Prosthecodimorpha staleyi: one gene and its partner. The protein of the gene in region 1 interacts with the protein of each later gene in a pairwise test. Links are inferred from orthologs where the notes say so. Each region holds a gene or a part of one and is shown on either strand. Other genes may lie near its edges.

Region 1 (8,094 bases):
AGGAGATGGTGCAGCGGCGCGTAGGCGAGGACGACCCCGACCCGGCCGAGCCGCGGCGCCACCGACGGCGCCAGAAGGCCGGGCCGGGCCTGCATCAGCACGATCGGCCGGCCGGGCGTGGCGGCGAGGTCGGCCTCAGCCTCGGTCGGCTCGGCGACAAGCCCGACCGAGGCCGCATTGGCGACCATGACGGCGAACGGCTTGGCGTCGCGCCCCTTGCGCCGGCGCAAGGTCGCCACCGCGGCCTCGTCGGTCGCGTCGCAGACGAGGTGGAAGCCGCCGATGCCCTTCAGCGCGACGATCTTGCCGGCCCGCAGGGCGGTGGCGATCTCGGCGACCGGATGCGTCAGGCGCGGGCCGCAGGCCGGGCAGGCGACCGGCTCGGCATGGAAGCGGCGGTTGGACGGATCGGCATAATCGGCCGCGCAGGCCGCGCAGAGCGGAAAGCCCGCCATGCTGGTCTCGGCTCGGTCGTAGGGCAGGCGCCGCGAGATGGTCCAGCGCGGGCCGCAATGGGTGCAGTTCACGAAGGGATAGCGGTTGAAGCGGCTCGCCGGGTCGAACAGCTCGTCGAGGCAGGCCGGGCAGGTGGCGGCGTCGGGCACGATGCGGGTCGCCGTCGGCCCGCCGCGGCTGGCCAGGATGGCGAAGCCCGCCGCCCGCTCGGCCGGGATCGGCTCGATGGCGAGGCCCTCGATGCGCGCGAGCGGCGGGCGCTCGGCCTGCAATCGCGCCAGGAAGGTCGCGATTCCCGCGCCCTCGACCTCGATGGTGACGCCGTCCGGGCCGTTCAGGACGAAGCCGGCGAGGCCGCAGTCGGCCGCCAGCCGATGCACGAAGGGCCGCATCCCGACCCCCTGCACGGCGCCCGACAGCCGGACGCGGACGCGTTCGGCCATCGGGGCGGCAGGAGAGACGGGGGCGATCGTCATGACGTCAGGCCGCGCTGGCGGTGGCGGGCGCCGGTTCGGAGCGCGCCGGCAGCGGAGCGGTCCGGGGCGCCCTCAGGGCGGCGGCGCGCGCCTCGATCCAGGCATAGAAGGCCGCCATGCCCTCGCCGGTGCGCGCCGAGACGGTCAGGATCTGCAGGCGCGGGTTGACCCTCAGCGCGGCGGCCATGCAGGCGGCGACATCGAAGTCGAGATGCGGCAGCAGGTCGGACTTGTTGAGCAGCATCAGGTCGGCGGCCGCGAACATGTCCGGATATTTCAGCGGCTTGTCCTCACCCTCGGTGACCGAAAGCACCACCACCTTGTGGGCCTCGCCGAGGTCGAAGCCGGCCGGGCAGACCAGGTTGCCGACATTCTCGATGAACAGCAGGCCGCCGCTGTCGATCGGCAGGTCGTCGAGCGCGTGGCCGACCATGTGGGCGTCGAGATGGCAGCCCTTGCCGGTATTGACCTGCACGGCCGGCACGCCGGTGCGGCGGATGCGCTCGGCATCGTTGGAGGTCTGCTGGTCGCCCTCGATCACGACGATCGGGAAGCGCGCCTTCAGGTCTTCGAGGGTGCGGCAGAGCAGGGTGGTCTTGCCCGAGCCGGGGCTGGAGACGAGGTTCAGCGCGAAGGTGCCGGTCGCCGCGAACAGCGCCCGGTTCTCGCGCGCATAGGCATCGTTCTTGGACAGGATGTCGCGTTCGATCCGGATCAGCCGGTCCTGCGACAGGCCCGCGACCGCCACCCCGGCCGGCCCGGCGCCGGCATCGACCAGGCCGTGGGCCAGCCGCAGCCCAGCATCGTCGGCACCGTGGTGGTGGTGGTCGTGGTGATCGTGCCCATGGTGATGGTCGTGATCATGGTCGTGGCCATGCCCCTGATGTCCATGATCATGGTGATGGGGATGGCCGTGGCCGGCCTCCGTGGTATGGCCGCTGCAGCCGCACACCGTGCACATCACTCCACCTCCAGTTCGCGCAGTTTCAATTCGTCGCCGGCCGTCATCTGGACCCGGTGCCGGCCGCACTCCGGGCAGGCGCCGAAACGTTCGGTCAGCGGCACCGTCTTGCCGCAGTCGAGGCACCAGCCGGCGCCCGGAACCCGCTCGATGACCAGGCGGGCGCCCTCCACGCGCGTGCCGCGGCTGACCGCGTCGAAGCAGAACATCATGGCCTCGGGCTCGACATGGCCGAGCACGCCGATCTCCAGCACGACGGCCTTCACCCGGCCGAAATTCTGGCGCGCCGCCTCCTCGTCGATCAGGTCGACCACGCCCTGGCACAGCGCCATCTCATGCATCGGCGGCGCCCTCCCGGACGATCCGGAATGGGACGCAGGGGTCGAAGGCGGCAATGCATCGCGACAGGACCCGCTCGACGGCCCGATCGGGATCGCCGGCGGCACCTCTTTCCGTTGCCCCGTGCCCCACCGCCAGGCCGACCAGCATGCGCGCGACCGGACCCTGCGGGTGAAAGTTCCATTCCGTCGGTGCCAGCACGCGGGCCTCCCGGATCCGTCCATCCGCCGCGATCGCGACCCGATAGTGCAGGCGTCCGCGCGGGCTTTCCACTGCGGCGAAACCCGCACCGTCGCCGAGGCTGCCATGCGCGATCCAGCCCGGATCCTGCGCGGCGCCGTCGATTTCCGAGACCGCTGCACGGATCTCGATCCGGCGGGCGCGGATCGCCGTGCCGGGTGCCGCCGCCGTTCCGCCGCAGCGCGCGGCCGGCCCGGTCTCCGGGCAGCGCGCGTCGAGCGCCGGGCGGGCCGCGAAGTCCGGATCGGCGGCGAGGCCGGCGAGCACCGCCGGGTCGTCGGCTGCGGTGAGCCCGTCGACCGGATGCGGCGGCTCCAGGGGCGGCGCTGCCGCACCGACGTCCGTATCGCCGAGTTCGAGCGTGGCCGCGGCGCCGAGAAGCGCTGCGGCAAACCGGTCCGGCCCGGCGCCGCCATGGGCGAGCCCCCGGGCGGCGGCGAGCATGTCCCGCAACCGGCGCCGCGTCTCGTCGTTGGCCATGCCCGGCAGGGTCTCCGTCGCCGCCAGATGTCCGAGATGTTCGGCAACCCGCTCTGCGGCCAGACGCCGGACCCAGGCGGCCGTCTCATTCGCCGCGATGTTCCGGCCGCGCGCCGCCGCGCCGGCGAAGTGCAAGGCCGCGGCGTGGGAGGCGCCGCAGGGTCCGTGCAGCAGCGCCAGCATCGGCACGATGTCGTCGACCGGCCGTCCGGCGAAGCGCGACACGATCGACAACGGGCGCAGGCTGCGGATGTCGGCCGTGCGCACCCGCCCGTCCGCGACCTCGACGCGGATCTCGACCCGACCGGCTTCGGGGGCGGGCAGCGCATTCATGATGCCGCCTCGGCGGAACGGCGCGGGAACAGCAGGCTGCGGCGGTCGGTCGGCCGCGCCAGCTGCCGTTCGAGTATCGGTTCGGGCGGCGCCGGCCGTTCGAACAGGGCCTCGAGCGCCGCCTCCGCGACGAGGCGCGTCGCGGCGGGATCGTCGAACATGTCCATCGGCGAGAACAGCGAGGCGAGCGCCACGGTCCCGACCGGGCCGGCCTCGCCGACGATCGCCTCGATGGGCCCGGCCGGCAGGTCGAGCACGAGGGTTGCGCCGGCCGCCGGCATGCTGCGCGCGCGAGCCGGAACCGCGACCACATTCATGAACCAGGGCGTCACGCCGACCCCGACATGAAAATCGCCGTGCCGACGGAAATCCGTGACCTGGACCTCCAGCACCGGGTTGTAGATCGGCAGGTCGGCCATGCGCTGCGCCACCTCCCGCCACCAGGCGGCGAGGCGGGGGCCGGGATCCTCCGTCGGCCGGCCCGCATCGTCACGCCCCGCATCGTCACGCATCGTCGAGCCTCAGGAACTTCTCGCGCGGCATGTCGCAATGCGGGCAGCGCCATTCCTCGGGCAGGTCCTCGAAGGCGACGCCGGGCGGAATCTGCCAGACGTCGTCGCCGACCGCGGGGTCGTAGACGGTCCAGCAGACGCCGCATTCGAAGCGGGCGAGACGGGCGGCCAGCTCGGTCATACGAAATAGGCCTCGTGGATCTCGCGCAGGCGCTCGGCGGAATCGCGGAAGTCCTCTTCCGCCGCGCTGACCACCTCGGGCACGTCGCCGATCTCGATCGTGTCGAGCAGCACCGTGTCCATCGAATTGGTGAACTGGATCGACCAGACGCCGTTGATCGCGGTCGCCTGCGCCCGGCAATTGCCGTAGCCGCGCGAGACCAGCCGCACCGGCCCGGTGCCGAGCGAGGCCTGCAGGAAGTCGAGATCCTCCGGCGTCATGGGCAGGAGCGTCAGCGAGATGGTGCGCGGCGGGTCGCCCGGCCGGCGGCTGAGGACGGCATCGCGGATCTCGGCCAGCACCGGCAGGACGTTCATCGCACCCTCCGGCGGGGTGCCGATTTCGATGTCCGGCAACGTCATGGCGGCGGCGCGGCGCACGGCCTGCGGCACCGCGGAGACCTCGGCATAGTCGGCGACCAGCCGGCCCTCGGCATCGGTGAAGCGGACGCGCCAGAGGCCGGCCATCACGCTTTCCTGCACCTGCGCGACGACGCCGTCCGGCAGCGCCACGGTCGCCGCCACCTCGCCCTCGCCGAGCACGTCGGCGACGAGTCGCATCTCCTCCTCGCCGAGCCGGCCGAGATCGAAGATCAGCCCCGGCGCGGTCGCGGTCTGCCGGTCGAGCGCATCGGCAAGCCGCGGCAGGAGATCGGCGACGCGCGGGCAGCGCGCCACCAGGGCGGCGGCGTCGGACGTCGCCAGGAAGCGCAGGCCGTCGCGGCCCTGGCGGGGCGAGAGGTCGACGCCGCCGATCGGCAGGATGGCGAGCGGCTGGTCGGAGCCCTCGGGGGCGACCCAGAATCCGGCCTTCATGCGGGGCTCCTGCGGCTCGAATGGGTGATCTCGACGCGCGGCCCGGCGGGCGCGGCCATGACGGGGGCATCGGGGCTCAGTTTCGGATCGATGGCGGCCAGATAGTCGACCCAGTCCATCACCCGCGGCATCACGGCGAGCGGTTCGCCGCCGCGCACCAGCGCCAGGCTCGGCAGCAGACGGACGTTGAAGCGGGCCATCAGGGCGGTTTCGGCCGCGCGCTCGACGCGGGCGGCGCGCAGCCGGCCCGGGAAGGCGGCGATCAGCTCGGGCAGGATCACCGCCACGTCGACCGCTTCGCCGCGCGCTTCCGGATCGCCGGTGAAGAACAGCAGGGCATGGGGGCTCTCGCCGGCCGCGGGGGCCAGGAAGGCGTCCACGCTGGCGGCATCGATGGTCGGAATGCCGTGCCGGGTGGCCAGCGCGGCGATCAGGGGAGGCATGGCAATCTCCTCGGGACAAAAGGCGCGATAGATCTGTCGGCCGGCGGTCTCGGCCCGGGGATGCTGCCTCGGGGCCGGGCCGCCGCTCAGGCGAGATGGGCGGGTAACTGGGGCTCGCGGTCGATCAGGTCGGCGAAGAGATGGTCGAAGGCCCGCCCGTCCAGGGCGGCGGCGAGACCTTCCAGCGCCCGGTCGATCGCCTCGGCCTCGTCCGGATCGAGCACCCGGACCGCGCTGTCGATATGGATCAGGAGCCGGGCGCCGGCCGGCTGCGCCCCGACCAGCAGGACCGAGACCCGGCGGGTCTCCGCGCCGCGGCTGACCAGCGCGGTGAAGCCGTCGCTCTCCACGACCGTCATGGGCACGCCGAGGCACATGGACCCGCTCCCGCTCAGAGACCGGCGAACAGGGCGAGACCGGTCAAGGTCACGACCGCGCCGGGGAGGCGTTCGAACGACCCGCCGGCCCGCGCGCCGATCAGGCCGAGACCGAGGCCGCCGGCATGCAGGGCCGCGGTGGCGATCAGGAAGCCGAGGCCATAGGCGACCGGACCGGCCAGTTCGGGCATCTCGGCGCCATGGGCATGCCCGTGGAACAGCGCGAACAGGGCGACCAGCGCCGAGGCAGCCGCGGTCGGGACGCGCAGCTTCAGGGTGGCGATCAGCCCGAGCACCACGACCGAACCGGCGATGACCTGCTCGATGGCCGGGAGTTCGATCCCCGCCCAGCCAATCCCGGCACCCACCACCATGGCGGCCATGAAGGCGGCCGGGACGATCAGCATGGCCCGGCGGCCGAGTGAGGCGGCCCACAGGCCGACCGCCACCATGGCGGCCAGATGGTCGATCCCCGAAAGCGGGTGCATCAGGCCGGCGGTGAAGCCGGAATGGTCGTGCGGCATGACGCCGGTATGGGCCAGCGCCACGTCCGGCATCAGGGCAAGGCCAGACACCAGGGCGAGGCCCGGGACGGCGGCGGCGACAAGACGGTTTTTCATGGCGGTTCCCCCTTCGGAACGTCGTCTGGAGCGTTGGGTAGGAGCGCCGCGGATCCGGCCGGGCCGGGATCGGGCGCTTCGTCAGTCTGATGCGTCGGCAGGGCCCTGTGCCGGCCCTCAGGCGGCCGGCGCGGAACCGGCGGCCGCATGCCGCTCGTAGGCGGCATGGTCGATGTCGTTGGCCAGCAACTGCTGCTCGGGCGGCAGCGGCACCGTCCGCGGCCGGACCGCGATGCCCCAGCCGGCCAGGACCTCCAGCGCGAGGTCCAGAGCCGGTCCGATCGCAGCGGCGACCGGCCCGGTCAGCGGCCCGCCCCAGTCCTCGAGGTCGACCGGCTGGCAGCCGATCAAAGCCAGGGAGGTCGGGTAGCGGCCGAGCAGGTCGGCGGCCGAGAGCACCTCCTGGAAGCCGGTCTGGTGCAGGCTCATCTTCTTGTTGCCGGTGAAGCGCGGCACTTCCGCGTCGCGGACGAGATGGACCGTGCCGGGCTCCAATCCGTAGTCGATCGCGTCGAAGACCAGCAGCAGGTCGTGCGAGGCGACATGGTCGACCAGGTAGAGCCCCTGCGTGCCGCCATCCAGGATGGTGACCTCGGCGTCGGTCTCGAAGCGGCGGTGGAAGGCCTCCACGGTGCGCACGCCGAAACCCTCGTCGGCCCACAGGATGTTGCCGATGCCGAGGACCAGCACCCGGGCGGCCGGCCGTTGCGCGTCATGCCCCGTCTCGGCGCCCATCTCAGCCCTCCCGCTCGTCGCGGAACTGCCGTTCGCCGGAGATCATGGTCGAGATCATGGTCTGCCGGGACATGATGTCCTCGCGGATCGCCGCGTAGATGTGGATCACGGCGAACACGACGATCACCCACATGCCCAGATGGTGCAGCGTGTGCACATCCTGGCTGTTCGGGAAATAGGTGAAGACCCAGCCGAACAGCTTCGCCTGCCAGCTGTCGATGCCGGCGCCCTCCGAATAGAGCGCGAAGCCGGTGACGATCATGAAGGCCGTGAACAGCGTGAACATCAGGAACATGGCGACATGGGCGAGCGGATTGTGCCCGACATACTTGTAGGGCTCTTTCTCGAGGAACATGTACCAGCGCAGTTCGCGCAGGATGCCGGCCCACCAGGTGCCGCTCCAGACCGGCAGGTAGAAGATCTGCCGGGAATGGCGGTTGCCGAAGAAGGTCCACAGGATGCGGCACAGGAAGCCGATCGCCAGGACGTAGCCGGCGGAGAAATGGGCGAAGCGGATATAGCCCATCAGGAAGTGGTCGGACGCCTCGCCGGGCATGGAGGGCAGCGGCGAGCCGATGAAGTAGCCGGTCACGGCGAGGACCACGATCGCCAGCGCGTTGGCCCAATGCCAGATCCTGACCGGCGCCTCGTAGACATAGATCGACGGGCCGGAGACGATGACGTGATCGTCGGCATCCATCACGCCGCGCAGGACGGCGCGGCTGCGGTCTTCGGAGGTGACGCTCATGGCCGCCTCCCTCTAGCGCACGGTGACGGTCGCCATGTCCTGGCCGTCGGCCGACATGACGTGGGTGGAGCAGGCCAGGCAGGGATCGAAGGAATGGATCGTGCGCAGGATTTCCAGCGGCAGCTTGGGGTCGGCCATCGGGGTGTTCATCAGCGAGGCCTCGAAGGCGCCGATATTGCCCTTCGGATCGCGCGGCGAACCGTTCCAGGTGGTCGGCACGACGCACTGGTAGTTGTCGATCTTGCCGTCCTTGATCTTGATCCAGTGGGCGAGCGCGCCGCGCGGCGCCTCGGTGAAGCCGACGCCCTTGGCCTCCTTCGGCCAGGATTCCGGCTTCCA
Region 2 (17,108 bases), on another replicon or contig:
CGGCAGCGGCTATGTCGGCCTGAAGGCGGCGCAGATCCTGTTCGAGCGGCCGAACGCCATCAACCAGATCAAGATCCGCCTCGACGAGGTCGGCCTGGCCCGGGCGGTCGCCGCCCGGATCGAGCGCGAGATCGGGTACAAGTCGCTGTCCTGGGAGGAGGCCAACCAGAGCCTCCTGGAGGCCTTCAAGATCCGCAACATCATCATGTTCACGGTGGTCGGCGCGATCCTGTTGGTGGCGGGCTTCGGCATCTACAACATCGTCTCGACCATCGTGCACGAGAAGGCGCGCGACATCGCCATCCTGAAATCGCTCGGCTTCGCTGAGGCCGACATGCGCCACATCTTCCTGATCGAGGGACTGATGATCGGCCTGCTCGGTTCGACCGCCGGCTGGGCGCTCGGCTTCGGGCTGACCGAACTGCTCGGCTCGATCCGTTTCGAGCTCAAGGGTGGCCTGACCGAGGTGACCCATCTGCCGGTCGCACGCGATCCCCTGCACTACCTGATCGCCGCCGTCTTCGCGCTCGGTTCGGCCGGCGTCGCCGGCTTCCTGCCCGCCCGCAAGGCCGCCAAGGTGAAGCCGGTCGACATCATCCGGGGGGCGACGTGACCGCGCCCGGCCCGGCCCCGGACGACGCCGCGATCCCGCTGATCGAGGCGCGCAACGTCACCCGCATCCTGTCGGGCGCGGTCGAGACCACGCTCGTCAGTGACGTCACCCTGTCGATCGGCACCGGCGAATTCGTCGCCGTGACCGGTCCGTCGGGGTCCGGCAAGTCGTCGCTGCTCTATCTGCTCGGCCTGCTCGATCTGCCGACCACCGGCGAGGTCCTGATCCGCGGCCGGCCGACCCACGCCATGAGCGAGGCCGAGCGGGCGGCGACCCGGCTGGCGACGCTCGGCTTCGTGTTCCAGTTCCATTTCCTGCTGCCGGAATTCAGCGCGCTCGGCAATGTCATGATCCCGATGCGCAAGCTCGGACGGCTCGACGCCCGGGCGATGCGCGAGCGCGCCGCCCTGCTGCTCGAACAGCTCGGCCTCGGCGGCCATCTCGACAAGCTGCCCGAACAGCTCTCCGGCGGGCAACGCCAGCGCGTCGCCATGGCCCGTGCGCTCGCCAACGACCCGCCGGTGATCCTGGCCGACGAGCCGACCGGCAGCCTGGACACGCGCTCGTCGGCGCAGGTGCGCGACATTCTCGCCCGGCTGGTCGCCGAGCAGGGCCGGACCGTGGTGGCGGTCACCCACGACCTGACCTTCGCCGAGGCCATGCGCCGGCGCATCCACCTGGTCGACGGCCGGATCGTCTCCGACGAGCGCAACGCGCCGCCGGCGGGCCCCGCTCAGGCGGCCCCCAATCAGGCAGCCCCCACTCAGGCAGCCCCCACTCAGGCAGCGACGTCGTAGCCGGCATCCTCGATCGCGGCGACGAAGGTCTCGCGCGGCGCGGCGGACTCGATCGCAACCTTGCCGCTCGGCAGGTCGATCTCGACGCGCGCGCCCGGATCGGCACGGCCGACCGCCTTCTCGACGCTGCGCACGCAGCCCATGCAGGTCATGCCTTCCACGGTGAGGGTGATCATGGTCATCGGCTCCATTGGCTTGGCGCGGGGTGGAACGGGCCGTCGGGTCCGGACCTGTCGCGGGATATGGACCTTCCCCTTGGGGCAAGGTCAAGGGCGGCGGGACCCGGACGATTGCGGATGGCCCCCGGCCGGGGGAGCCTGCCCGAGGATCCTCAACCCTCGACCGCAACACGCTTTGCCGTCAAGCGGATGGCGCGCTTTGTCGAACCGGCTGAGGATGCCGACAGTGAACTTCAGGCAACGCCCGGAGAGAATGGTTTCGAAACCGTGAATCACGCATAGTGGCCGGTGATTCGAGGGGCCGGCCCGCGCCGGTCCGGGCACTCGAGCGGGTCTATGAATCGCTTCGCCGATCTCTTCATCACCACCTGCATCATCGTCGTCGCCATCGCGGCCGCGGTGGTGCTGCGCTTCCAGGCCGGGTTCGGCTGGGAGACCGCGCTGGTCGGCGGGATCTCGATGCTGGCCGTGCTGACCATCGTCAACATCCAGGGCAACGGCCGGCGCGATCGCGACCGGCTGGCCGCCGAGGTCGCCGGCCTGACGCTGCGGCTCGGCGAACTCGGCCAGGACGTTGCAAACCTGCAGCGCCGCGTCGGCGGGCTGGAGCAGAACCAGGGACGTCGGCAGAACCAGGATGTCGAGGCGGTGGTCGCCGAGGTCGAGGTGATCGGCGCGCTGGTCCGGCAGGTGGTCGAATCGGTCGCCGACATGGAGACGCGCGTCCTGTCGCACCAGGTGCGGAGCGGGGCCGCCGCCGGGCGCACCGCGCCGGCCGCAGCGACGCCGTCCAAGCCGGCGCCGCCGCCCGCACCGGTGGTCGAGGAGCCGACCCTCCTGCCCCGGCGCTTCGCCCATCTCGGCGAGGCCGGCTTTCTCGATCTCGTCCGCCGGGCCATCGAGGCCAATCGGATCGACATCCACCTGCAGCCGATCGTGACACTGCCGCAGCGCCGCATCCGCTACTATGAGGCACTGACGCGGCTGCGCACCGAGGACGGCGATACGATCTACCCGTCCGACTATATTCCGCTCGCCGAAGCCTCCGGCATCATGCCGATGCTCGACAATCAGATCCTGTTCCGGACGGTGCAGATCCTGCGACGGCTGGTCACCCGGACCAAGGATATCGGGCTCTTCTGCAACATCTCGATGGCGAGCCTCGGCGACACGGCCTTCTTCCGCGAGTTCGTCGCCTTCCTGGAGGCCAACCGCGCACTGTCCGACACGCTGGTGTTCGAGTTCACCCAGCGCCAGATCAAATCGATGAACCCGATCGAATACGAAGCCCTGCGCAGCCTGCAGTCGACGGGCTTCCGCTTCTCGGTCGACCAGGTTTCCGACCTGAGGCCGAGCTTCCAATTGATGGCCGAGCGCGGCTTCAAGTTCGCCAAGATCGGTGCCGAGCGCATCCTGAACCGGATGGACGAACTCGGCGCCGACATCCACCCGGCCGATCTGGCCAATTTCTTCGCCCGTTTCGGCATCGACCTGATCGTCGACCATGTCGAGAGCGAGACGCAGGTCGTGGAACTGCTCGATTTCGGCGTGCGCTTCGGCCAGGGCTTCGTCTTCTCGCCGCCGCGCCCGGTCCGCAGCGACGTGCTGCAAAGCGCGATCGAGCCGCCGTCCGCCGAACCGGTGCCGACCGTCTCGCCGACCGCCACCATGGCGACGCCGGGCATGACGCCGCCCACGACACCGCCGCCGGCCCGGATGGAACCGCCGGTGCGCGCAGACAAGCCAAAGCCCGCGGCCGAGCCGCGTCGCAACGCGCTCGGGCGGGCCATCGCTCAAAAGACCTGAGGGCTCAACGCGGCGGCCGGTCCGGTGAAACCGGGGCGCCGTCGTCCCAGGTGGGTCGGATCAGTCGAACAGCTTGTCGATATCTTCCTGGTCGGACATCGAGAAGAAGTCGTCGACATCGGATTGCGACACGCCCTGACCCTTCATCTGCGGGCCGTTCAGCATCAACTCGCGCATGCGGCGCTCGTCGTCGCTTTCCTCCACGGTCTCTTCAGGGCCGGTTTCGGCAAGATTGAGCCGCTGGGCGAGCGATTCGATGCGCTCGTCGATCCAGGACAGCGTCTTGACGACCTTGCGGATGCGCTGGCCGGTCAGGTCCTGGAACGAGCAGGCCTCGAAGATGACGATCATCTTGTCGTCGACGAGTGCCTTGTAGGCGACCGGATCGGTGGCATCGGCCGCCATGATCGCCTCGGCCGCCGCCATGATCGTTTCCGTCGCATCCTGGGTCGACTCGACCACGGCATCGAGCTCGCGGCCGGCTTCAGGGATGCGCTCGAAACGGAACTGATCGGGCCGCAGGTCGCGGATTTCCCGCTTCAGGGACGAGATCTGCTCCGCGATGCTGCGGAATTCCGCATGCAGCATCTTGTCGGTGGTCGCCACAGCCTCGTCGAGGCTCTGCGCCATCCGCTCGGCCAGGTCCATGACGTCGTTGAGCTTGACGTCCTCGCGGTCCTGCTGGAGGAATTCCACCACCCGGCCGATCTCGGTCGCCGTCGGCTGCGCCATGTGCAAGTCCCCTTCCACGGCCGGATGCCGAGAGGCTCGGCCGGCCGTGTTGCTTCCGAAAATCGCCAAATCAGTCGTTGAAGACCGCTTCGATCTTGCCCTTCAACGTCTGCGCGTTGAACGGCTTCACGATATAGTTGTTCACGCCGGCCTTCTTGGCGGCGATCACGTTCTCGGTCTTGGACTCGGCGGTGACCATGATGAACGGAGTCTTGGCCAGCGACGTGTCGGCCCGAACATGCTTGAGCAGTTCGTAGCCGGTCATCGGTTCCATGTTCCAGTCGGAAATGACCAGACCGTAGCGCCGATCCTTCATCTTGGCGAAAGCCTCGGTTCCGTCGGAAGCCTCGTCCACATCCTCGAAACCGAGCTGCTTCAGCAGGTTGCGGATGATGCGGATCATGGTCTTGTAGTCATCGACGACGAGGATCGGCATCGAAAGATCGAGCGCCATCTGTTAAACTCCACTCCTCGGCGGCCCAGTCCCCTCCGGGCGGTGCCGTAACACTTCGGTTCCGGTTGGTGAGCCCTCATGTGCCCCCGCCCGCTTCCCGACCGTCACATTAGCCAGACCTTCGAAAATTTCCGTTAATGCCGAAAATTCGCTTTGAATGAGACCGCGACCGCGCGTCGCCGGGCCGAGACCATGTGGTGACTTGCCAAGTGCGGCGCCCGGCGCCAAGGTCCGGCCGCATCGATGCCGGGGGTCCGGCAGGCGCCGGAGCCCGGCCGAAGGGGCGACGGTGCGTCATCGTCGCGCGAAGCGAGGCCGCTCCATGACCGTGCCGGTCCTGAATTCCTACTATTTCGAAGACCTCAAGATCGGAATGCGCGAAACCATCCTGAAGACGGTCATGGATTCCGATGTGGTCGGTTTCGCGCAGATCTCCGGCGACGACAATCCGCTGCACCTGTCCGACGTCTATGCGTCGAAGACCCGTTTCGGCCAGCGCATCGCGCATGGCCTCTATACGGCGAGCCTGATATCGGCCGTGCTCGGCACGCGCCTGCCGGGACCGGGCGCGGTCTACATGTCGCAGACGCTGAATTTCATGGGCCCGGTCCGGATCGGCGACGTGGTGGTGGTCGATGTCGAGGTGATCGAACTGGTCGAGAAGGGCCGCCGCTGCCGGCTGCATTGCGAATGCTCGGTCGACAACCAGGTCGTCCTGGAAGGCGAGGCGACCGTGATGGTGCCCGGCCGGCCCAAGCCGACCATTTAAAGGAACTATCGGTCGAAGCCGGCCATCCAAAAAGAACCACCGCCCAAAGGCGGCCACTTGAACAGAACCACCGGCCGAAGCCGGCCGTCCGAACGGAACCGCCGGCCCAAGCCGACGCCGTCAGGCGGACCGGCGGGCCAACCCGGCCTGCGGCACGGACCCGGGGCGGTCGACGGACCTTCGGTCGCTTGACCCTGACGGCGCGGCGTTGCAGGGTCCGGCCGACTTGGTTCCCTCGGAAGATCCCGTCCGCCCATGCATGATCCGGCCGCTCCGGCGCCCCGCCCCTTCGCCCTTGCCGAAAGCCTGGATGCGTTTCCGGAGAGCCTCCGCGGCGGCATCGTCGCGATCGGCAATTTCGACGGGCTGCATCGCGGCCATCAGGCGGTGCTCGATGCCGCCTCGACGCGGGCCGAGACGGCCGGCCGGCCGGCCTTCGCGATGACCTTCGAGCCGCATCCACGCAGCGTGTTCCGGCCCGACACGCCGGTGTTCCGGCTGACGCCACCCGGCCCGAAGGCCCGGCTGATCCGCGCCGCGGGTCTCGACGGGCTCCTGGTGCTGCCCTTCGACCGCGACTTCGCCGCCCGCTCGGCGGATGATTTCGTCGGCGACATCCTGGTCGGCCGGCTCGGCGTCGCCGAAGCGGTGGTCGGCTGGGACTTCCATTTCGGACGCGGGCGCGGCGGCTCGCCGGCCTTCCTGGCGGCCGAGGGGGCGGCGCGCGGCTTCGCGGTTTCGGTGATCGAGGCCTTCCAGGACGAGGGCGGCGGGCCGGTCTCGTCGAGCCGCATCCGCGACGCGCTGGCGGCCGGCGATCTGGGCCTTGCCAACGGGCTGCTCGGCTATCGCTGGTTCGTCGAAGGCACCGTCATCCACGGCGAGAAGCGCGGCCGCGATCTCGGCTTCCCGACCGCCAATGTCCGGCTCGGCGCCGATTGCCGGCTGGCCCATGGGGTCTATGCGGTCACCTTCACGGTCGACGGGGTGCAGCATCACGGCGTTGCCAATTACGGGCGCCGGCCGCAATTCGATAACGGCGCACCGCTGCTCGAGACCTTCGTGTTCGACTTCAAGGGCGACCTCTACGGCCGCACCGTCCAGATCGGCTTCGCCTCCTATCTCCGGCCGGAACTGCGCTTCCCGAGCGTCGAGGCGCTGATTGAGCGGATGGGCGAGGATTGCGCCGAGGCGCGCGCCGTGCTCGCCGCCATGGGCCCCGGCACCGCGCTCGACCGCCGGCTGGCCGAACTGGCGTAGCAGCGGCGGCTTGACCGGTACAGCCCGTGGGCTGACTTGAAGCGGACTTCCCTCGCGGGCGTGCGGCTGATAGAACCGCGGGCCATCGTTCCACCCCGGGAACCCAGTGCATGCGCCGGTTCTTTGCGATCGTGCGGCCCGCCCGCCGAATTACGGGCCCGGCTTCGTCCGGGCGCGATTGATCGCGGCCGGTCGAAGTCCGGGACCTGCGTGCCGACACCCGACCTTCCCGCCGGCCGCTTCCGGCTTTCCAGCCGCGGCCGGCCCGTCCCGATCGCTTCGAGAACACCGATGACCGAATCCACCGCACCTGCCGCCGCCCGCGACTATTCCGAGACGCTTTTTCTGCCCGTCACCGATTTCCCGATGCGCGCCGGCCTGCCCGAGAAGGAGCCGCAGATCCTGGCGCGCTGGGAGAAGGGCAACCTCTACCGGCGCCTGCGCGCAAAGGCCAAGGGCCGGCCGCTGTTCGTGCTGCATGACGGCCCGCCCTATGCCAACGGCAACCTGCATATCGGCCACGCGCTCAACAAGATCCTGAAGGACGTGATCACGCGCGCCAAGCAGATGGACGGCTTCGACAGCAACTACGTGCCGGGCTGGGACTGCCACGGCCTGCCGATCGAATGGAAGATCGAGGAGCAGTATCGCGCCGCCGGCAAGAACAAGGACGAGGTGCCGATCGTCGAGTTCCGCCAGGAATGCCGGCAGTTCGCCGAGCACTGGATCGGCGTGCAGGCGGCCGAGTTCAAGCGCCTCGGCGTGACCGGCGACTTCGCCGATCCCTACACCACCATGGCCTTCCAGGCCGAAGCAGTGATCGCCGCCGAACTGCAGAAATTCGCCGTTTCCGGCCAGCTCTACCGCGGCTCCAAGCCGGTCATGTGGTCGGTGGTCGAGAAGACCGCCTTGGCCGAGGCCGAGGTCGAGTATCAGGACTACCAGTCGGACACGATCTGGGTGAAGTTCCCTGTGAAAGCGCTCCTAGACACAGTCACTGGCGCGCATTACTCTCGAACTGCTTTTATTGCAAACTTTGACCATAACGAAAATGAGTGGATATTCAATGATCAGCCTGCCACCGAAAAGATAGATCTATTTATTTCCGCATTGAAGGCAGTAAAGAACTCCTCGGATTTGTCTGTCGTCATCTGGACCACAACTCCCTGGACCATCCCGGGCAACCGGGCGATCTCCTTCTCGTCCAAGATCGAATACGGCCTCTACGAGGTCACCGAGGCGCCCGAAGGCAACTGGGCCAAGGCCGGCGACCGGCTGATCCTGGCCGACAAGCTCGCCGACGACGTCTTGAAGCAGGCCAAGGCGACCGCCTGGGCGAAGCGCGCCGCCGTGCCGGCCGAGGTGCTGGCGGGTCTCGTCTGCGCCCATCCGCTCGCCGCGCTCGGCTACGGCTTCCAGGTGCCGCTGCTCGACGGCGACCATGTCTCCGACGATGCCGGCACCGGCTTCGTCCACACCGCGCCCGGCCACGGCCGCGAGGACTTCGAGATCTGGACCCACAATGCCCGCGCGCTCGCCGCGCGCGGCATCGACACCGCCATCCCGTTCACGGTCGACGACGACGGCTTCCTGACCCGCGAGGCGCCGGGCCTCGAGGGCCGGCGCGTGATCACCGACAAGGGCGAGAAGGGCGACGCCAACGGCGCCGTGATCGCCGCGCTGGTGGAGGCCGGCGCGCTCCTGGCGCGCGGCCGGCTGAAGCATCAGTATCCGCATTCCTGGCGCTCCAAGAAGCCGGTCATCTTCCGCAACACGCCGCAATGGTTCATCCATATGGACCGTGACATTGCCGGCGCGGGCGACACGCTGCGCGCCCGCTCGCTCAAGGCGATCGGCGAGACCACCTTCTATCCGCCGCAGGGCCAGAACCGGCTGCGCGGCATGATCGAGGCCAAGCCCGACTGGGTCGTCTCGCGCCAGCGCGCCTGGGGCGTGCCGATCGCCGTGTTCCGCCACCGCGAGACCGGCCGCCTCGCGCCGGGACCGGAGTTCGACCGCAACGACGACCTGATCGGGCGCATCCGCGCAGCCTTCGAGGCCGAAGGCGCCGATCCCTGGTTCACGCCGGAGGCGCGCGAGCGCTTCCTCGGCGGCCTCGTCAACGATCTCGACGCCTGGGAGAAGGTCACCGACATTCTCGACGTGTGGTTCGATTCCGGCTCCACCCACGCCTTCGTGCTGGAAAAGCGCCCGGATCTGAAATGGCCGGCCGACATGTATCTCGAGGGCTCGGACCAGCATCGCGGCTGGTTCCATTCCTCGCTGATCGAGAGCTGCGGCACGCGCGGCCGCGCGCCCTACGATTCGGTGCTGACCCACGGCTTCGTCATGGCCGAGGACGGGCGCAAGATGTCGAAGTCGCTCGGCAACATCGTCGCCCCGCAGGACGTGATCAAGACCTCCGGCGCCGACATCCTGCGGCTCTGGGTGGTGACCTCCGACTATGCCGACGATCTGCGCATCGGCCCGGAGATCATGAAGACCAATGCCGAGGCCTATCGGAAGATGCGCAACACCCTGCGCTGGATGCTGGGCACGCTGGCCCATCACGATCCGGCCGCCGAGGTCGCGCTCGCCGACATGCCTGAGCTGGAACGCTCCATGCTGCACCGGCTCTGGGAGGTCGGCGAGGCGGTTCGCGAGGGCTACGCCGCCTATGACTTCAAGCGTGTCGTCAATGCGCTGATGAACTTCATGGTCGTCGACCTGTCGGCCTACTATTTCGACATCCGCAAGGATGCCCTCTACTGCGATCCGCACTCCTCGGTGCGCCGGCGCGCGGCGCTGACCGTGGTCGACCGCCTGTTCGACGCGATCGTCACCTGGCTCGCCCCGATGCTGCCCTTCACCATGGAGGAGGCCTGGACGCTGCGCCACGGCGATCCGGACCGCTCGGTGCATCTGGAGCAGTTCCGGGCGCCCGACGCCGCATGGCGCGACGACGCGCTCGCCGCCCGCTGGGCGCGCATCCGCCGGGTGCGCCGGGCGATCACCGGCGCGCTCGAACTGGAGCGGGCCGCCAAGCGGATCGGCTCCTCGCTCGAAGCCGCCCCGATCGTCCACATCGCCGATCCGGACCTCATGGCCGCGGTCGCCGGCATCGATCTCGCCGAGATCGCCATCACCAGCGGCGTGACGGTGGTCGCCGGCGAGGGCCCGGCGACGGCGATCCGCATCGACGAGGTCGCGGGCGTCGCCGTCGAACCCGCCCGGGCCGAGGGCCGCAAATGCGCCCGGTCCTGGAAGATCAGCGCCGAGGTCGGCACCGATCCCGACTATCCGGACCTGACCCCGCGCGACGCCGCCGCGATGCGCGAGTGGGAAGCCCGCCGGACCGCCGCCTGACCCGACGGCCCGCAGAGGCCCGCCCCTCCCTTCGCGCCCCGACCGGGCGCGAAGGGTTTCCGACGACCGACCGGAGCCCGCCATGTCGCCCCGCCTTCTCGGCCTGATCGTCGCCGCCCTCGGCCTCGTGCTGGACCAGGCGAGCAAGCAATATGCGCTGAACGGGATCGAGTTGGGCGTCAACGGCCCGGTCCGGATCGCGCCCTTCGCCGAGTTCCGGCTGATCTGGAACTACGGCATCTCCTACGGCCTGTTCCGGCAGGAGGGCGATCTCGGCCGCTGGCTGCTGGTCGCCCTGTCGGTCGCCGCCTCGGTGGCGATCCTGGTCTGGATGGCGCGCAGCACGTCGCGCCTCGTCGCCGTCTCGCTCGGCTTGATCCTCGGCGGGGCGATCGGCAACGCCATCGACCGGGCCGTCTACGGCGCAGTGATTGATTTCGTGCATCTGTTCCTGCCGGACCGGTCGCTGTCCTGGTATGTGTTCAACCTCGCCGACATGTGGATCGTTGCCGGTGTGGCCGGCCTCCTGTATGACATGGCCTTCCATGGCCCCAAGAGCGCCACAAAGTCGGGCTCTTCGTGAGACGTGATTTTGACCGGCGGACGGACGGGAGTCGGTCGCCGTCGACGCTTCGGCCGAGGCTGCGGCGCCAAGACCATCCGGACCGCGACACGGCCGGGCGACCTGCCTGGGGCGGGCCGAACAGCAGGGATAGCGCATGATCCACCTGATCCGTCTCGCCCGCCCTGCGGTCCTCGCCGGCCTCATCGCCCTCGGCGGCTGCGCCAGCGCGACCAACGGCTTCGAGGACGAGCAGACCGGCGAACAGCGCGACACCAATCTGGTCAAGGGTTTCATGGCCGGCATCGGGGCGATCGACCCGAGCGAGAAGCCGGTCGAGTACAAGCCGCGCTCGCCGCTGGTGGTGCCGCCGAAGCGCGACCTGCCGGCGCCGCAGGATGCCGACGTGGCGCTGGCGCGCAGCAACTTCCCCAAGAACCCGGAAGACCGCCAGCGCGATCTCGACAAGTTCGGCCGCGACGATCCGGACGCTTCCAAGACCTGGACGCCGGATCAATTGGCCAAATACAAGCTGGCCAGCCGGCCGGCCGGCACCTCCGGCGGCCCCGGCGATACGTCGCGCCGTCTGACGCCGGACGAGATGGCCGGCCAGTTCAAGGTCAACCGCGAGGCCATCGCGGCGCGCGAAGGCCGCAGCAAGGGCCTGACCGACCTGCCCAAGGACTATCGGACGCCCTCGCCCAAGGCGCCGGTCGATCCGGAAGCCGCCGAGCAGAAGTCGAGCAGCTGGAAGCCGACCTGGTGGCCGCTCTGAGCGGCAGACCCATAGCACAACCTGACCTCTCCAAGAACGAATCGCGCGCCCACCGGCGGGAGCCGGTGTGTCCTGTCGACTGCGCGTGAGAGTCTCACCGCGTCGACCCTGCCGAATGGTCGCAGACGGGCGGATGGACGACCCGGCAGCGATCGACGGCGGAGCGTGCGAAAGCCCCTGATTCTCGATCGACCCGGGCGGCGCCGGTCCTTGGCCGCAATCCGGCCGCACCGGTAGTCCGTAACAGAGGGCCGGCCGCTCCGGAGCAGCCATTCGCGAAGGGTCACGCAAGCGTGACGCTGGCGGCATAGGCACTCGATTGACTGTCGCTATAGTGTTGCACCGACCGAACCCGAGACTTCGAGGACAAAGCCCAGTGACGCAACCGGTCTCCGTGCCCGCTACCGTCCATCCGCTCCGCGCGCGTCTCGCCGCCGCGCTCCTCACCGTCGCCCTGGCCGGCCTGCCGATCCCGGCCGGTGCCGACACGGCGCTGCAGGGCAGCGCGACGGCGACCGCCGCGAATGCGCTTCCGCCCGCCCCCGAGATCGGCGGCAACGTCACCAGCTTCACGCTCGGCAACGGGCTGCAGGTCGTGGTCGTGCCCGACGCCCGCGCGCCGGTCGTCACCCATATGGTCTGGTACAAGGTCGGTTCCGCCGACGAGCCCAAGGGCAAGTCCGGCATCGCCCACTATCTCGAACATCTGATGTTCAAGGGCACGCGCGACAATCCGGCCGGCGCCTTCTCCAAGAAGGTCTCGGAGATCGGCGGCCAGGAGAATGCCTTCACGTCGAACGACTATACCGGCTATTTCCAGCGCGTCGCGAAGGAACACCTGCCGCTGATGATGCGCCTGGAGGCCGACCGCATGGCCAACCTGCGGCTCGTCGAGGCGACCGCGAAGCCCGAGTTGCAGGTCGTACTCGAGGAGCGCTCGCAGCGCACCGACAACGACCCCTCCGCCCAGCTCGGCGAGGCCATGGAGGCGGCGCTCTATCAGGCGAGCCCCTACCGCATTCCGGTGATCGGCTGGCGCCACGAGATCGAGCAGTTGACCTACAAGGACGCCATGGCGTTCTACGATCTCTGGTACACGCCCAACAATGCCGTGCTGATCGTCGCCGGCGATGTCGACCCGGCCGCGGTGCGCAAGCTGGCCGAGGAGACCTACGGCAAGGTTCCGCGCCGCGCCGAGCCCGGCATCCGCAACCGGCCGACCGAGCCCGAGGCGCTGGCCAGTCGAACCGTGACGCTGGCCGACGAGCGCGTCAACCAGCCGAGCCTGCGCATGGCCTGGGTGGTGCCGTCCTACCGCACGGCCGCGAAGGGCGAAGCTGAGGCGATCGACCTGCTCGCCGAAGTGGTCGGCTCGGGTCCGACCAGCCGGCTCTATCGCGAACTGGTCATCGACAAGGGCCTCGCCGCCTCGGCCGGCGGCTACTACCAGTCGACCGCCTGGGACGACACCAAGATCATGTTCTATGCGACGCCGCGCGACGGCGTCACCCTCGACCAGCTCAAGGCGGCCGTCGACGAGGTCCTGGCCGCGGTGGTGCGCGACGGCGTCAGCGAGACCGAACTCAACCGCGCCAAGCGCAAGATCGTCGCCAACGCCATCCACGCCCAGGACAGCCAGGCCTCGCTCGCCCGCATCTTCGGAACGGCGCTGACCACCGGGTCGACCGTCGAGGATGTGCGCACCTGGCCGGCCAAGGTCTATGCCGTTACGCCGGACGACGTGAAGAAGGCGGCCACCACCTATCTGCGCAAGGACATCGCCACCACCGCCTTCCTGGTTTCCGCCCCGCCGACGGGCAAGAAGCCGACCGCCCGCGCGCAATGGCCGGTCGCCGGTCCGGGTTCGGGTGCGATCCGCTGACCCGATCGCCCCTCGCCCCCTCGCCCCGCGCCGCAACGACCACAAGGAACGATCCGGCATGATGTCCGTCGTCCGCCAGTCCATCCGCCGCGCCACCGGCGCCCTCGCCCTCGCCGCCGGCATCGGCCTGACGGCGCTCGCCGCCGGCCCGGCCGAGGCGGTCCAGATCCAGCGCGTCGTCAGTCCCGGCGGCATCGAGGCCTGGCTCGTCGAGGAGCAGGCGGTTCCGCTGATCGCCGTCAACTTCGCCTTCAAGGGCGGCAATGCCCAGGATCCGGACGGCAAGGCCGGTCTCGCCAATCTCCTCTCGACCCTGCTCGACGAGGGCGCCGGCGATATGGACGGGCAGACCTTCCAGGGCCGTCTCGAAGATCTGTCGATCCGGCTCGCCTTCGAGGATTCCCGAGACGCCTTCTACGGCGAGATGAAGACGCTGTCGGCGCATCGCGACGAGGCCTTCGACCTGCTCCGCCTGTCGCTGACCAAGCCGCGCTTCGACGACGACGCCGTCGAACGGATGCGCGTGCAGGCGATCTCGGGGCTGCGCCGCGAGAAGCGCGATCCCGATACCGTCGCGAGCCGGCTGTGGGCCCGGTCGATCTTCCCGAACCATCCCTACGGACGCCCGTCCAACGGCGATGAGGCTTCGGTGGCGGCGATCACCGTGCAGGACATCCGCGACTTTCACGGTCGCGTCTTCGCCCGCGACGGGCTCAAGATCGGCGTCGTCGGCGCGATCGATGCCAAGACGCTGGCGCCCCTGCTCGACCGCGTGTTCGGCGACCTGCCCGCCCGCCAGCGCCTGACCCCGGTCGCCGAAGTCGCGCCCCTGTCCGGGCTGACCGTCTCGGAGACGATCCCGAACCCGCAGACCGTGATCCGGCTGTCGGCCGAGGGCCTGAAACGCAAGGATCCGGACTTCATCGCCGCCTATGTGATGAACCATATCCTGGGCGGCGGCTCCTTCTCGTCCTGGCTCTATACGGAGGTGCGCGAGAAGCGGGGGCTGGCCTATTCGGTCTATACCTCGCTCGCCCCCTACGACCATACCGGCGTCTTCTACGGCGGCCTCGGCACCCGTGCCGACCGGGCCGCGGAAAGCATCCGGGTGATCCGCGACGAGATCAAGCGGATGGCCGAGGTCGGCCCGACGCCGGCTGAACTCGACAAGGCCAAGTCCTATCTGACCGGCTCCTACGCCCTGCGCTTCGACACCTCCGACAAGATCGCCGGCCAGTTGCTCGCCATCCAGATGGACGATCTCGGCATCGACTATATCGACAAGCGCAATGCGCTGGTCGACGCCGTGACGCTCGCCGATGTGAAGCGGGTCGCCGCACGGCTGTTGTCCAAGCCGCTGACCGTGGTGACCGTCGGCCCCGGCGGCAGCTGAACCGATCAGGAACCCGTCCATTCCGAAAGGAAAAAGCCCGCCGCTCGGTCAGAGAGCGGCGGGCTTTTCAGTTGTCTTGGGGACTCTTGCGGGCCGGTATGCGCTTCTTGAGGCGCGGCCGATCGTCGGGACGTCGGCATGGAGAGAGGGTCCGGCTCTTCTTGTTGATCAGATGCTGCGCCAGAACTGCGGATTGGTGCCGGACTGCATCGAGACCCAGCGGATATCGGTCCCGCGCCAGGGCCGGATGTCGTCGGTGCGATTGTCGAGCACGAAGTCGCCCTTGTCGGTCCTGACGATCAGCACCGCGTGCCCCTCACCGTCGGGCAGGCGCCCGATCGCCAGGCGCAGCGCCGAAGCCGGCCAGCCGGCCGCGACCAGGCGATGGCGCTTGGTGATGGCGAAATCCTCGCAGTCGCCCGATTTCGGCGCCAGGCTCCACTGGTCGATCACGCCGGGGCCGGTTCTGTCGTTGAGCGGGATGATGGCCCGGTTGACCGCCCTGTTGATGGTCTCAAGCGCGGCGAAGCGGGCGCCGGTCATCGAGACATGCATCGCGCGAACCAGGCTCGGCTTGCGGCATTCGGCCGGCTGGGTTTGACAGAACATGACATGCCCCATCGGGCTGACCGACCAGCCGCCTTCCCGGATCAGGCCCGAACGGGCCTTCTTGAAGTGGGTTGCGGTGCCCGAGAGATTGAACGCCTGCCCGGTCCCGGACATGACCCAAATGGCGGCGGCGGCAGCAATGAAGAACTTGACATTGCGCATCGTCGAAATTTCCCAACTCGATGCGCGAACGATTATCTACAGTATTTATCCTTTTCAATGTTAATGACAATTGGAAATTCGATGAGTTAATTACAATGCGAACACATTTGGCGACGATGCACGAGAAAAGCATGCAATGTTTTCTGTGCGTCCGATCTCTCTTTATTTCCATGTCTTGTGTTAAGAAGAAACATTTCAGAACGACTGGCTATATTTTCCTCATGGCTATTTTTCAGGCATGGCAGATGCGAACAGCCGATATCGCTCCGGAGGCGCGCGGAAACGCCGAATCCGGCCGGCCCCGCCGGACAGGCGGCAGCCGGGCCACTCGGCTCGATGGCGGGGGATCGGACGCCGGCCGGTCAGTTCGCCGGCTTCAGCCGGCGCGCGCGAAGACCCTGCGGCCGGCCACCCAGGTGCCGGCCACGGCCCGGTCGTCGCCGAGCACGGCGAGGGCGAAGAGGCGATCCTCGACGCTTTCGGAAAGATCGTCGCGGGCGGCCAGCACCGGCGTGGCGCGCGGATCGAGCAGGACGATATCGGCCCACTTACCGGCCTCGAGGCTGCCGATCTCGGCATCGAGATGCAGCAGCCGTGCATTGGCCAAGGTGGCCAGATAGAAGGCACGGCCCCCGGCGAGGCGCCGGCCGGCCAGCATGGCGACCTTGTAGGCCTCGCCCATGGTGGTCAGCATCGAGTAGCTGGTGCCACCGCCGATATCGGTCGCAAGACCGAAGTCGACCGGGCGGGCCGGGGCGCCGACATGGCCGAGATCGAACAGGCCGGAGCCCAGAAAGGTGTTCGAGGTCGGGCAATGCACCACGGCCGAGCCCGTCTCCGACAGGCGCCGGCATTCGTCGTCGGACAGGTGGATGCCGTGGGCGAACAGACAGGTCGGGCCGACCAAACCGAAGCGCTCGTAGACCGCCGTATAGTCGCGATCGTTCGGGAACAGGACCCGGACGGTCTCGATCTCGCGCCGGCTCTCGGACAGATGCGTCTGCATCAGGCAGCCGGGATGGGCCTTCAGAAGCGCGCCGGAGACCTCGAGCTGGGCCTCCGTCGACGTGATGGCGAAGCGCGGGCTGATCGCGTAACGCAGGCGGCCGCGGTTGTGCCAGCGCGCGATCAGGTCCTGCGTGTCGCGCGCGCCACTCTCGACATCGTCGAGCACGACCGGCGGCGCATTGCGGTCCATCATGGTCTTGCCGGTCGCCAGCGCCATGCCGCGCCGCGCCGCGGTCGCGAACAGCACCTCGGCGGCCCCTTTGTGGACGGACGAGAAGGCGAGCGCCGCCGTGGTGCCGCTCGAAAGCAGGCGGTCGAGGAAGATTTCCGCGGCGACCTCGGCATGGCTTCGGTCGGCGAAGCGGCCCTCTTCCGGGAAGGTGAAGCGGGCGAGCCAGTCGAGCAGGTCGCGGCCCGGCGCGGCCAGCATGCGGTATTGCGGGAAATGGATATGCGCGTCGATGAAGCCGGGGGCGAGGATCATCTCGCCGAAATCCTCGCGCGCCGTGATGCCGAGGCCGGGCGGCAATTCGGCGAGCGGGCCGGTCCAGGCGATGCGGCCGTCGTCGCCGATCGCGATCGCGCCGTGCTCCTCCCAGCGCAGCGCGCCGCTGCCGTCGATCTCGGGATCGCCGGTAAAGGACAGGGTGCGGCCGGTGAGAAGCCTCATGGTACCTCCTTCAGGCGGCGTGGTGCGCCGCCATGCCGGCAACAAAGCGGATCATGGCCTCGACCGCCAGG

Evidence for each region.
Region 2: the proteins of KL771_RS23010 (region 1) and ileS interact in binary tests that used the Escherichia coli proteins (3 or more experiments, as listed by UniProt). The link is inferred for Prosthecodimorpha staleyi from one-to-one orthologs.

Annotation. Positions count from the first base shown.
Region 1 is NZ_JAHHZF010000013.1:16,203-24,296, forward strand. The notes cover bases 5,199-8,094. They hold KL771_RS23010 (HyaD/HybD family hydrogenase maturation endopeptidase), read right to left. Parts: upstream 7,008-8,094; coding sequence 6,390-7,007; downstream 5,199-6,389. Other genes in these bases: KL771_RS22995 (hydrogenase accessory protein), read right to left, coding at 5,199-5,275; KL771_RS23000 (HypC/HybG/HupF family hydrogenase formation chaperone), read right to left, coding at 5,362-5,652; KL771_RS23005 (HupE/UreJ family protein), read right to left, coding at 5,667-6,272; cybH (Ni/Fe-hydrogenase, b-type cytochrome subunit), read right to left, coding at 7,009-7,707; KL771_RS23020 (nickel-dependent hydrogenase large subunit), read right to left, coding at 7,768-8,094. Outside these bases: carbamoyltransferase HypF, read right to left, coding at 1-932; hydrogenase nickel incorporation protein HypB, read right to left, coding at 937-1,893; hydrogenase maturation nickel metallochaperone HypA, read right to left, coding at 1,893-2,234; KL771_RS22975 (hypothetical protein), read right to left, coding at 2,227-3,285; [NiFe]-hydrogenase assembly chaperone HybE, read right to left, coding at 3,282-3,797; KL771_RS22985 (rubredoxin), read right to left, coding at 3,790-3,978; KL771_RS22990 (hydrogenase expression/formation protein), read right to left, coding at 3,975-4,832; more of KL771_RS22995, read right to left, coding at 4,829-5,198.
Region 2 is NZ_JAHHZF010000011.1:94,984-112,091, forward strand. Bases 6,529-10,176 are described here. They hold ileS (isoleucine--tRNA ligase), read left to right. Parts: upstream 6,529-6,901; coding sequence 6,902-9,976; downstream 9,977-10,176. Other genes in these bases: KL771_RS21105 (bifunctional riboflavin kinase/FAD synthetase), read left to right, coding at 6,529-6,610; lspA (signal peptidase II), read left to right, coding at 10,059-10,176. Also shown: KL771_RS21070 (ABC transporter permease), read left to right, coding at 1-613; KL771_RS21075 (ABC transporter ATP-binding protein), read left to right, coding at 610-1,410; KL771_RS21080 (heavy-metal-associated domain-containing protein), read right to left, coding at 1,392-1,586; KL771_RS21085 (EAL domain-containing protein), read left to right, coding at 1,926-3,395; KL771_RS21090 (protein phosphatase CheZ), read right to left, coding at 3,456-4,127; KL771_RS21095 (response regulator), read right to left, coding at 4,198-4,581; KL771_RS21100 (MaoC family dehydratase), read left to right, coding at 4,904-5,350; more of KL771_RS21105, read left to right, coding at 5,606-6,528; more of lspA, read left to right, coding at 10,177-10,559; KL771_RS21120 (hypothetical protein), read left to right, coding at 10,696-11,313; KL771_RS21125 (M16 family metallopeptidase), read left to right, coding at 11,690-13,195; KL771_RS21130 (M16 family metallopeptidase), read left to right, coding at 13,254-14,588; KL771_RS21135 (transglutaminase-like cysteine peptidase), read right to left, coding at 14,757-15,359; guaD (guanine deaminase), read right to left, coding at 15,736-17,037; KL771_RS21145 (allantoate amidohydrolase), read right to left, coding at 17,048-17,108. UniProt on the Escherichia coli protein: Catalyzes the attachment of isoleucine to tRNA(Ile). As IleRS can inadvertently accommodate and process structurally similar amino acids such as valine, to avoid such errors it has two additional distinct tRNA(Ile)-dependent editing activities.